DNA from 3 places in the Providencia xihuensis genome. Region 2 is predicted to be linked to each of the others. Evidence: predicted binding sites of a transcription regulator. Region 2 holds the regulator's gene; each other region holds the start of a gene.
What was found. The regulator CRP, encoded in region 2, controls carbon source genes, mostly activating them, when cyclic AMP is high. The targets are predictions, from matches to a motif close to ATGTGANNNNNNTCACAT.

Region 1 (3,292 bases), 520 kb from region 2:
CAGAGCGCACATTAGCGGCGCAATTCAACCGTCCTGGCCATGATGTTGTTGATCACCACACTTATGTCTTCATGGGTGATGGTTGTATGATGGAAGGTATCTCGCACGAAGCATGTTCTTTAGCGGGTACACTGAAATTAAATAAACTGATCGCATTCTATGATGACAACGGCATCTCTATTGATGGTGAAGTTGAAGGTTGGTTTACTGATGATACCGCTGCGCGCTTTGAGTCTTATGGCTGGCATGTTATTCGTGACATCGATGGTCACGATGCATCGCAAATCAATGCTGCCGTCAATGAAGCGAAAAAAGCAGATAAACCAACGCTGATTATGTGCAAAACCATCATTGGTTTTGGCTCACCAAATAAAGCGGGTTCTGAATCTGTTCACGGTGCGCCATTAGGTGATGCTGAAATTGCAGCAACACGTGAAGCACTGGGCTGGAAATTCGGTCCTTTCGAAATTCCACAAGATATCTATGACGCTTGGGATGCGCGTAAAGCAGGCGAAGCGAAACAAAAAGCGTGGGATGAGAAATTTGCAGCTTATGCGGCGAACTTCCCTGAACTAGCGGCTGAATTTACCCGTCGTATGAACGGTGAATTACCTGCAAACTTTGATGCAGAAGCGAAAAAATTCGTTGAAACACTGCAACAAAACCCTGCCAATATTGCTAGCCGTAAAGCATCACAAAATGCATTGGAAGCTTTCGGTAAAGTATTACCTGAGTTTATGGGCGGTTCTGCTGACTTAGCACCAAGTAACTTAACCATGTGGTCAGGCTCTAAAGCACTGAACGTAGACCCTGCGGGTAACTACATCCATTACGGTGTACGTGAATTTGGTATGTCTGCCATCATGAATGGTATCGCATTACATGGCGGTTTCATTCCTTACGGTGCAACCTTCCTGATGTTCGTTGAATACGCGCGTAATGCTGTGCGTATGGCTGCGCTGATGAAAATTCGTAGCATCTTTGTTTACACTCACGACTCTATCGGTCTGGGTGAAGATGGCCCAACTCACCAACCTGTTGAGCAACTGGCAAGCCTGCGTGTGACGCCAAACGTCAGCACATGGCGTCCGTGCGACCAAGTTGAGTCTGCGGTTGCATGGAAATATGCAGTTGAGCGTAAAGATGGCCCAAGTGCACTGATTTTCTCTCGTCAGAACTTAGAGCAGCAACCTCGCACCGCTGAGCAATTAGCGAATATCGAGAAAGGGGCTTACATTCTGAAAGATAGCGCAGGCACCCCTGAGCTTATCTTTATCGCAACAGGTTCTGAAGTTGAGTTGGCAGTGAAAGCCGCAGACCAACTAACTGCCGAAGGCCGCAAAGTTCGCGTTGTTTCAATGCCATCTACGGATGCATTTGATAAACAAGATGCTGCGTACCGTGAAGCTGTTTTACCTGCAAATGTTAGCGCTCGTGTGGCTATCGAAGCGGGTATCGCGGACTACTGGTTCAAATACACTGGCTTAAACGGGGCTATCATCGGTATGCATACCTTCGGTGAATCCGCGCCAGCGGAAGAACTGTACAAAGAGTTCGGCATCACCGTAGAAAAAGCAGTTGAAGCAGCGAAATCTCTTCTGAAATAAGTAAGTTAATGATGGGGTATTCATGCGTTGAATGCCCTGTATGTGCTTATTTTGCTGAACAACGCCTAGCTAATCGTTAGGCGTTGTTTTTTTGTGCACTAATCAATGATTTTCTATTGCGTTCTGTTACTTTATCCCTTAATCTAACCTTAGATTAGCTGAACCGTTTCAGTGAAATGAAATTCAATGAAAAAATTTTTAAAAAGTGTAGGTTACAGCACACTTTTAACCTTTAACTGCTAAAATGAGCAGTAGAGTTGGTGTGAGTCAGTTATCCTTAGCAACCGTGTGATTTTGCTCATATACAAGGTGTGGAATGGCAATCAGGGTGGCAATAAATGGCTTTGGTCGAATAGGTCGAAGCGTTTTAAGAGCGTTATATGAATCGAGCCGTCGGGCAGAGATCGTCGTTGTTGCAATTAACGAACTTGCTGAACCAGAAGGTATCGCGCATTTGCTGAAGTATGATTCCAGCCATGGGCGTTTTGCGTGGGATGTGAGACTTAATGGCTCACTCTTGCAAGTCGGCGATGATAATATCCGCTTATTTCACCAAACCGATATCCGTGATTTGCCTTGGAAAGAACTCGGTATTGATATTGTCCTTGATTGCAGTGGGGCATATGGCTCCCGTGATGATGGCTTAATGCACATCGCGGCAGGCGCCAAAAAAGTGCTGTTCTCTCACCCAGGTACTGATGACCTTGATGCCACTGTTGTCTATGGCGTTAACCACGAAAGCTTAACGGCTTCAGACAATATCGTGTCAAACGCATCTTGCACCACTAACTGCATTATCCCGATTATTAAATTGCTTGATGAGGCATTTACGATTGAGTCAGGAACCGTTACGACGATCCACGCATCAATGAATGACCAACCCGTTATCGATGCCTATCATAAAGATTTACGAAGAACGCGCGCTGCCAGCCAATCTATTATTCCAGTTGATACGAAATTAGCGGCGGGAATTACGCGAATTTTTCCGAAGTTCAAAGATCATTTTGAAGCCATCTCTGTCCGTGTACCGACAACCAATGTGACAGCGATTGATTTGAGTGTTACCGTACATGACGATGTCTGTGTTGAAAAAGTGAACCAACTACTGAGAAGCGCCGCACAGGGGCATTTTCGTGGTATAGTGGACTACACAGAACTGCCGTTAGTCTCGATGGATTTTAATCATGATCCACACAGTGCTATTATTGATGGTACGCAAACGCGAGTTAGCGGAAAACATTTAATAAAAACCCTAGTTTGGTGTGATAACGAATGGGGGTTTGCTAACCGGATGCTAGATACAACGCTAGCGATGGCAGCAACAGGTTTAAACTAATTGGCTACTGACAGACAGCAGGGCATGATAACCTTTTCGCCTCTGCCCAGTAGTTGATGGAAACTTTATAGAGAATCAACAAGAGGATTCACCATGTCTGTAATTAAGATGACCGATTTAGACTTAGCGGGTAAACGCGTTTTTATTCGTTCTGACTTAAACGTTCCTGTCAAAGATGGCAAAGTTACTTCTGATGCACGTATTCGTGCTTCATTACCAACAATCGAAGCTGCTCTGAAGCAAGGCGCTAAAGTCATGGTCACTTCTCACCTCGGTCGCCCGACTGAAGGCGAGTACAACGAAGAGTTTTCACTGCAACCTGTTGTTGACTATCTGGCAGATAAAATCG
Region 2 (3,292 bases):
TTTATTCTTATCTAATAAATTATCAATGGAGTTTTCTATTTTATTTTTTAAATCCTTAATGAATTGTGGGATATTAAATGATTTTTCTATTAGCTTATTTTCGAGGGAAAATATTGTTTTTTTGTTTGAGTTTAATTTATTAAATAAATTTAAATTACTTTCCTTTGAACTAACTACGGTTAAGTTAATATGAAATGTTGATTCCGTATTTTTTGGGTTAAAACGAAAAAATGAGAAAGGATTATTTACTTTCATATTTTTAATTTTTTGTATAATACTGGGGGATTCTCTCATTGCTCCAGTTGATGAAATTTTTCTGTATGGCGAGCTAGTTATGGTATTGTTTAGGGTGTTAGTTTTCATAGTCATATCCTATATTAATGCTAAGAAGTAATTAATTATTAATGTAATGATGGTGTTAAATAAATGCAGAAGGTGTTTTACTGAATGGTTTATTTTTTCAGTTCTTTCAATAAATTATCATTAATATTAATTTGATTTTGTATTTTAATGATATTATCTTTAAGTGCATCCATTTCCATTGTTAGTCTTTGTTCTTTTTTAATACTATTGCTTATTTTTATTAAGTCAGAGGTTTTAATTGAATTGATATTCCTATTTTTTTGTTTTTTATAGTCTAATGGCGTAGGTTTGTTAGATAGTTTGTAATGTTGTTTGATATATTGTGTTCTTAATACTGAGGTTTTTGTTTGTAGTATATTTCCCTTAAACTCAAAAGTGCTTTTAGGTAAAGGGATGGCTTTAGAGTTATATTGGCTGTTGTCAGTAACTTTATCGTGTACATATATAATTTTTTTCTGAGAAAAATTCGTTGTTTTTTTCTTACTTGCTTCTAAAGATAAGTCAATATTATTGATATTTTTTTTGTTTATTCTAATTATTAAAGGGATTTTAGTGCCGTTTTTATTTTCTAGTTGCTTTGGCTGATGATAGTTTCTTATGATTTCATCTTTTATTTCTGAATTTTTGATGTTAATCCCTGGGATTTTAACGTATCGGTACAAAAAATTGGCATATCCATATATTTCTTTATCAGCATTGTTAAATTCGTCAAATACAGTCTGATTTTCTTTTATTAGCGAATCGGCATCTTGCTCATTATAAAAAGTAGATGCGTAAAATTTATATAAATTACCTTTCAATTGATTAACTTTATATTTAAACTCGTCAGCGCTTAATAATTTAGTATCATTTACATTTTCTGAATCACTTTCATAAGCAGAATCAATACTTTCTAGGCTACAAGTATGTGATGGTTTGAATTGTCGATGAGCGGAAAATGGTTCTTTTCTCGATGTGGTAGTCACGGTGAAAATTTTTTTTATGAAATCATCGGAATTACTAATATTTTTAAAAATTTCGGAATGACCTGATAACTTGCTCAGTGTAACTTTCATGAACATAACTCCCTATTTAATATTATAATTATTATTTTATAGGTAGCTAAATAGAGAAAATATAAAGAAACGACACTCATTAAGAAATGATATATAAAAATTGTATTTTGGGTGAATAGCTTTATACCAATAATATAAAGCTATTCCAAAGTGTGCGCCCCACCAAGGGAGTGAGGCGAAAGGTTAGTTATCGAGTACCGTAAACAACAATGGTTTTACCATGCGCGGAGATTAAGTTTTGATCTTCCAGCATTTTCAAAATACGGCCGACAGTTTCACGGGAACAACCAACGATTTGGCCAATCTCCTGACGGGTGATTTTGATTTGCATCCCATCTGGATGTGTCATGGCATCAGGTTGTTTGGCTAAATTCAGTAGCGTTTGTGCAATACGGCCTGTTACGTCTAAGAAGGCGAGGTTGCCCACTTTTTCTGACGTTGTTTGCAGGCGGCTTGCCATTTGCGCGGAAAGGCGCATTAAGATATCAGGATTAACCTGAATCAATTGACGGAATTTTTTGTAAGAAATTTCAGCAACTTCGCAGGCGATTTTTGCTCTAACCCACGCAGTACGTTCTTGCCCTTCTTCAAATAATCCAAGCTCACCAATGAAATCCCCCTGATTCAGGTAGGAGAGGATCATTTCTTTGCCTTCTTCATCTTTGATTAAAACAGCCACTGAACCTTTAACTATGTAGTAAAGGGTTTCTGCTTTCTCACCCTGATGGATCAGTGTGCTCTTGGATGGATACTTATGAATATGGCAGTGTGACAAAAACCATTCAAGAGTAGGGTCTGTTTGTGGCTTGCCGAGAACCATTAGCGTTATCCTCTGTATGTTATTGCAGCCATCCGGAAAAAGCGTACCAGAAAGGCTGGCTTTAAAGTCACTAGCTTAGCATATTAATTTGTCTTATATACCCTAAATAACAGGAAGAGCAACATTGCATCAATCGCTTTTCATGGTTAGGGTAAACAAATTGATATCAACACTATAATATAATCAAATAAAACGTTGAGTTTTGATCTTAATCCTATCAACTAAGTATTGTTTGTAGCATATCCGATACAGAAAGTCTTCCCTGTATCGCTTCAGCAGAATAAAGCTGATATAACATTCTTTATATCTATGGAACAATGTAGCCTTTAAATCGATTTCATTTCAAGGGGAATAAAATGGAAGCAAGAGTTAAATGGGTGGAGGGGCTCTCTTTTTTAGGTGAGTCAGCGTCAGGCCACCAAGTGATGATGGACGGCAATGCAGGCGATAAAGCACCAAGCCCAATGGAAATGGTGTTAATGGCTGCAGGTGGTTGCAGTGCAATTGATGTGGTATCCATCTTACAAAAAGGCCGTAATGATATTACCGACTGTGAAGTGAAATTAACCTCTCAGCGCCGTGAAGAAGCGCCTCGTTATTTCGTTAAAATCCATTTGCATTTTATTGTAACAGGGAATGAATTAACGGATAAAGCGGTTGAACGTGCAGTTCAGCTTTCTGCTGAAAAATATTGTTCAGTCGCGTTGATGTTAGAAAAGACCGTCGAAGTGACACATAGCTTTGAAATTAAAAATTAAAAATTAAAAATTAAAAATAAATTTAATAGTTATTGATATATTTTAAAAATAAGATGCTTATTCTAATTAATGGTAAGCATCTTATTTAATAATCAAAAAAACAATTTAGTCATGTTTCTGAGTAATTAGCTTTTCGACTATTGGCATCATAATTAATTCCATTGCTAAGCCTAATTTCCCCCCTGGCACGACAATCGTATTCATCGCGGAGATAAACGAGCCAGATATCATTGACAGTAGATAGGGAAAATCAATCTGTTCAAGTCCACGAAAGCGAATAACAATAAAACTTTCAT
Region 3 (3,292 bases), 210 kb from region 2:
TGGCGAGTGATAACATTCCCCGTGGCCCATGGATGCAAGCGCTTAAAGCGGGTGAGACCATAACCCTTGAAGATGGTCGTGTGGTTAATGGTGCAGATTACCTTGGTGAACCTATCCCTGGTAAAGTTATCGCTATTTTTGGAGATACACAACCGACGCCACAGGCGTTTGAACTTGCTAGAAATGCGGATGTGATGGTGCATGAAACCACGTTGGAAGCAGCTTTTACAGAAAAAGCGAATGAGCGTGGGCACTCAACAACAGTGCAAGCGGCACAATTAGCCCGTGAAGCAGGGGTAAAGCGTTTTATTGCCACTCACTTGAGTGGGCGTTATATGAGCGAAGATATTCCAAGGTTATTAATGGAGTGCCAAGCTGAATTCGCGGAGACTCAAATTGCCGAAGATTATTTGACGGTGAAGATTTGATTTAGCGGGCAATGATGAGCCCGCCACCTATTTTTGACTCAGTAAATTACTTTCACAAATCCATTACGACAGTAAGTTTCATACTCATCGGAAAGCTGCCTGTTTGTGACTATCACATCAAATTGTGATAATTCCCCCATATTGGCGGTCGCCACTTCATCAAACAAGTTATAAGGTGCCAATAAAATTTTACGGATGGATTTTTCCATCGCTTTTTTCTTCATTGGTAAATCGTCAATATTATAACAGGTTACGCCATATGTGCTGTGGACGCCTGCGGCAGAAATAAAGGCCTTTTTGGGGTTAATGGAGTCAAGCAAGGAAGGCAGAGAAGGGTTGTAAAACGAGTCGCTTTTAGGGCGGTATTCACCACCGCATAATAAGGCGGTGGCGTTTTTTTTCTGGCTAAGGGCGAGAAAAACGTTATGGGAATAACAAATTCCCGTGAAACTGATTTCTTCTGGGATAAGGGAAATCAAGGTCGCCATCTCAATGCCATTATCGAAGAAAATAACGTCATCTTCTGTGACCATACTCGCCGCGAGATTAGGAATATAGAGTTCTTCGGTTTGATCTGGCGTGAAAACATCGGCTTGCTGCTCCTGGGCAACTAAATTTACAGGTTGGGTAACAGAAACAATGTAGCCACCAAGCAGTGACATCGGAATAGGGCCTTCTGCATCAGCGTTAAGGTCTCGGCGGATGGTCATTTCAGAGACTTCGAGTATCCTAGCGGCTTCTTTAAGATGAATGCGTCCTGAACGTTTCAAACATTCACTTAAGCGGCGAAGGCGTTCTTTTTGTTTAGTTTCTATCACCCTACAATCCTTTTATGATATACAAAATTGGCGCGGTTAGACCGCGCCCCATCACTTAGTAGTCACTCGGCTTTGTTGCCGTTCCTGTGACAATCGCAACACTGGCACTCGCACCAACTCGGTTTGCGCCCGCTTCAATCATTTTAATCGCAGTTTCACGGTCACGCACGCCACCAGAGGCTTTGACACCGATTTCGCTGCCAACGACTTTACGCATTAACGCAACATGGTGCTCAGTCGCCCCCATTGTACTGAAACCTGTTGAAGTTTTCACAAAACCGACGTTAATTGTGCGGCAAATTTCACAAACTTGTGTAATTTCTTCATCAGTTAACAGGCAATTTTCTAAAATGACTTTTAATGTTGCATTACCGCAGGCAGCAAATACGGCTTCAATATCTTTACGGACAAAGTCTAAATCGCCACTTTTTAACATGCCAACATTAATCACCATATCCACTTCATCCGCACCGCGGCGCACAGCTTCAGCTGCTTCAAAAGCTTTTGCTTCTGTTAAGCAAGCACCTAATGGGAAGCCTACCACACAGCAAACTTTTACATCGCTGTTTTTTAAAAGTTCATTGGCTAAAGGAACATAGCCTGTATTTACACATACGGAAGCAAAGTGGTGTTCAGCCGCTTCTGCACACAATTTTGTGACATCGCTGACAGTTGCGTTAGCAGCAAGTAAAGTGTGATCAATATATTTTGCTAAGTCTTGCATTTTCAACTTTCCTATATAAATGTGGGATAGACAACAAAGAATGAGGAAATGTGGTAGATGTAACACTTGATCATTCGTTATTCGAGATCCTAATCACAAATGATATTTTTGCAACATGATAATGTTACTATCATATCATTATGTGATTTATTTAACACGAGGGGCATCATGGATATAGCAGTTATTGGTTCAAACATGGTTGATTTGATCACTTACATTGATCAAATGCCAAAAGAAGGCGAAACGTTAGAAGCGCCCGCGTTCAAAATAGGTTGTGGTGGTAAAGGTGCGAATCAGGCGGTTGCCGCTGCTAAATTAAATTCAAAAGTGATTATGTTAACCAAAGTTGGAGATGACATTTTCGCAGATAATACCATTCGTAACCTTGAATCTTACGGTATTAACACCCGTTATGTTGAAAAAGTGCCTTGTACATCAAGCGGTGTTGCACCGATTTTTGTTAATCAAAACTCATCAAACAGTATTCTGATCGTCAAAGGCGCCAACAAGTTCTTATCACCTGAAGATATCGACCGTGCAGCGGAAGATCTGAAGAAATGTAAGTTGATCGTTCTGCAATTAGAAGTGCAGTTAGAAACAGTTTATCACGCGATTTCATTTGGTAACAAACATGGGATCCCTGTCCTGCTTAACCCAGCTCCTGCACAGCGCTCGCTTGATCTGGATTTTGCTTGCCGTTGTGATTTCTTTGTGCCGAATGAAACGGAATTAGAAATTTTAACCAATATGCCAGTCGACACGATGGATAACGTCCGCCGAGCAGCACAATCTCTGCTGGATAAAGGGTTAAAAAACCTCATTGTGACCTTAGGGGAAAAAGGCGCTTTGTGGATGACCCGCGATAGCGAGTTATACATACCGGCAATCAAAGTGAATGCCATCGATACAAGTGGTGCGGGAGATGCCTTTATTGGTTGTTTCTCTCATTATTATGTACACACGGGGAATATTGAAGAAGCACTGAAAAAAGCAGTGATGTTTTCTGCATTTAGTGTGACAGGGAAAGGGACTCAATCTTCTTATCCAAGTGTTGAGCAATTCAATGAATTTGTGCAAATCAACACCTCAAACGCATAGCTAAATAATAAAACTCAACGTAGCTGTATACCCTTTGACGTATTAATCCGCCATTAGAGCGGAATAGGAACTCCTAGGGTATAAATTATAAAAATATAAGGGTTACTATGAACATTAAGAACATCACTCAGTTACCTGATGGGTACCTGAGTCGGACTCCTCTATTCCAATTTATCCTACTATCGTGCTTATTCCCTTTGTGGGGATGCGCCGCAGCATTAAAT

Region 1: epd (erythrose-4-phosphate dehydrogenase) is a predicted target of CRP. The motif match lies at 1,894-1,911, and genes of this name have one in related genera.
Region 3: deoC (deoxyribose-phosphate aldolase) is a predicted target of CRP. The motif match lies at 2,111-2,128, and genes of this name have one in related genera.

What each region holds. Positions count from the first base shown of each region.
Region 1 covers NZ_CP169565.1:871,369-874,660, forward strand. The annotation lists gene tkt (transketolase) at 1-1,607, shown strand, start outside; gene epd (erythrose-4-phosphate dehydrogenase) at 1,924-2,943, shown strand; gene pgk (phosphoglycerate kinase) at 3,037-3,292, shown strand, end outside.
Region 2 covers NZ_CP169565.1:355,874-359,165, forward strand. The annotation lists gene ACE2AL_RS01560 (hypothetical protein) at 1-363, opposite strand, end outside; gene ACE2AL_RS01565 (hypothetical protein) at 453-1,418, opposite strand; gene crp (cAMP-activated global transcriptional regulator CRP) at 1,606-2,238, opposite strand; gene ACE2AL_RS01575 (OsmC family protein) at 2,595-2,996, shown strand; gene ACE2AL_RS01580 (phosphoribulokinase) at 3,102-3,292, opposite strand, start outside.
Region 3 covers NZ_CP169565.1:569,382-572,673, forward strand. The annotation lists gene rnz (ribonuclease Z) at 1-428, shown strand, start outside; gene deoR (DNA-binding transcriptional repressor DeoR) at 467-1,246, opposite strand; gene deoC (deoxyribose-phosphate aldolase) at 1,302-1,970, opposite strand; gene rbsK (ribokinase) at 2,139-3,068, shown strand; gene fucP (L-fucose:H+ symporter permease) at 3,176-3,292, shown strand, end outside.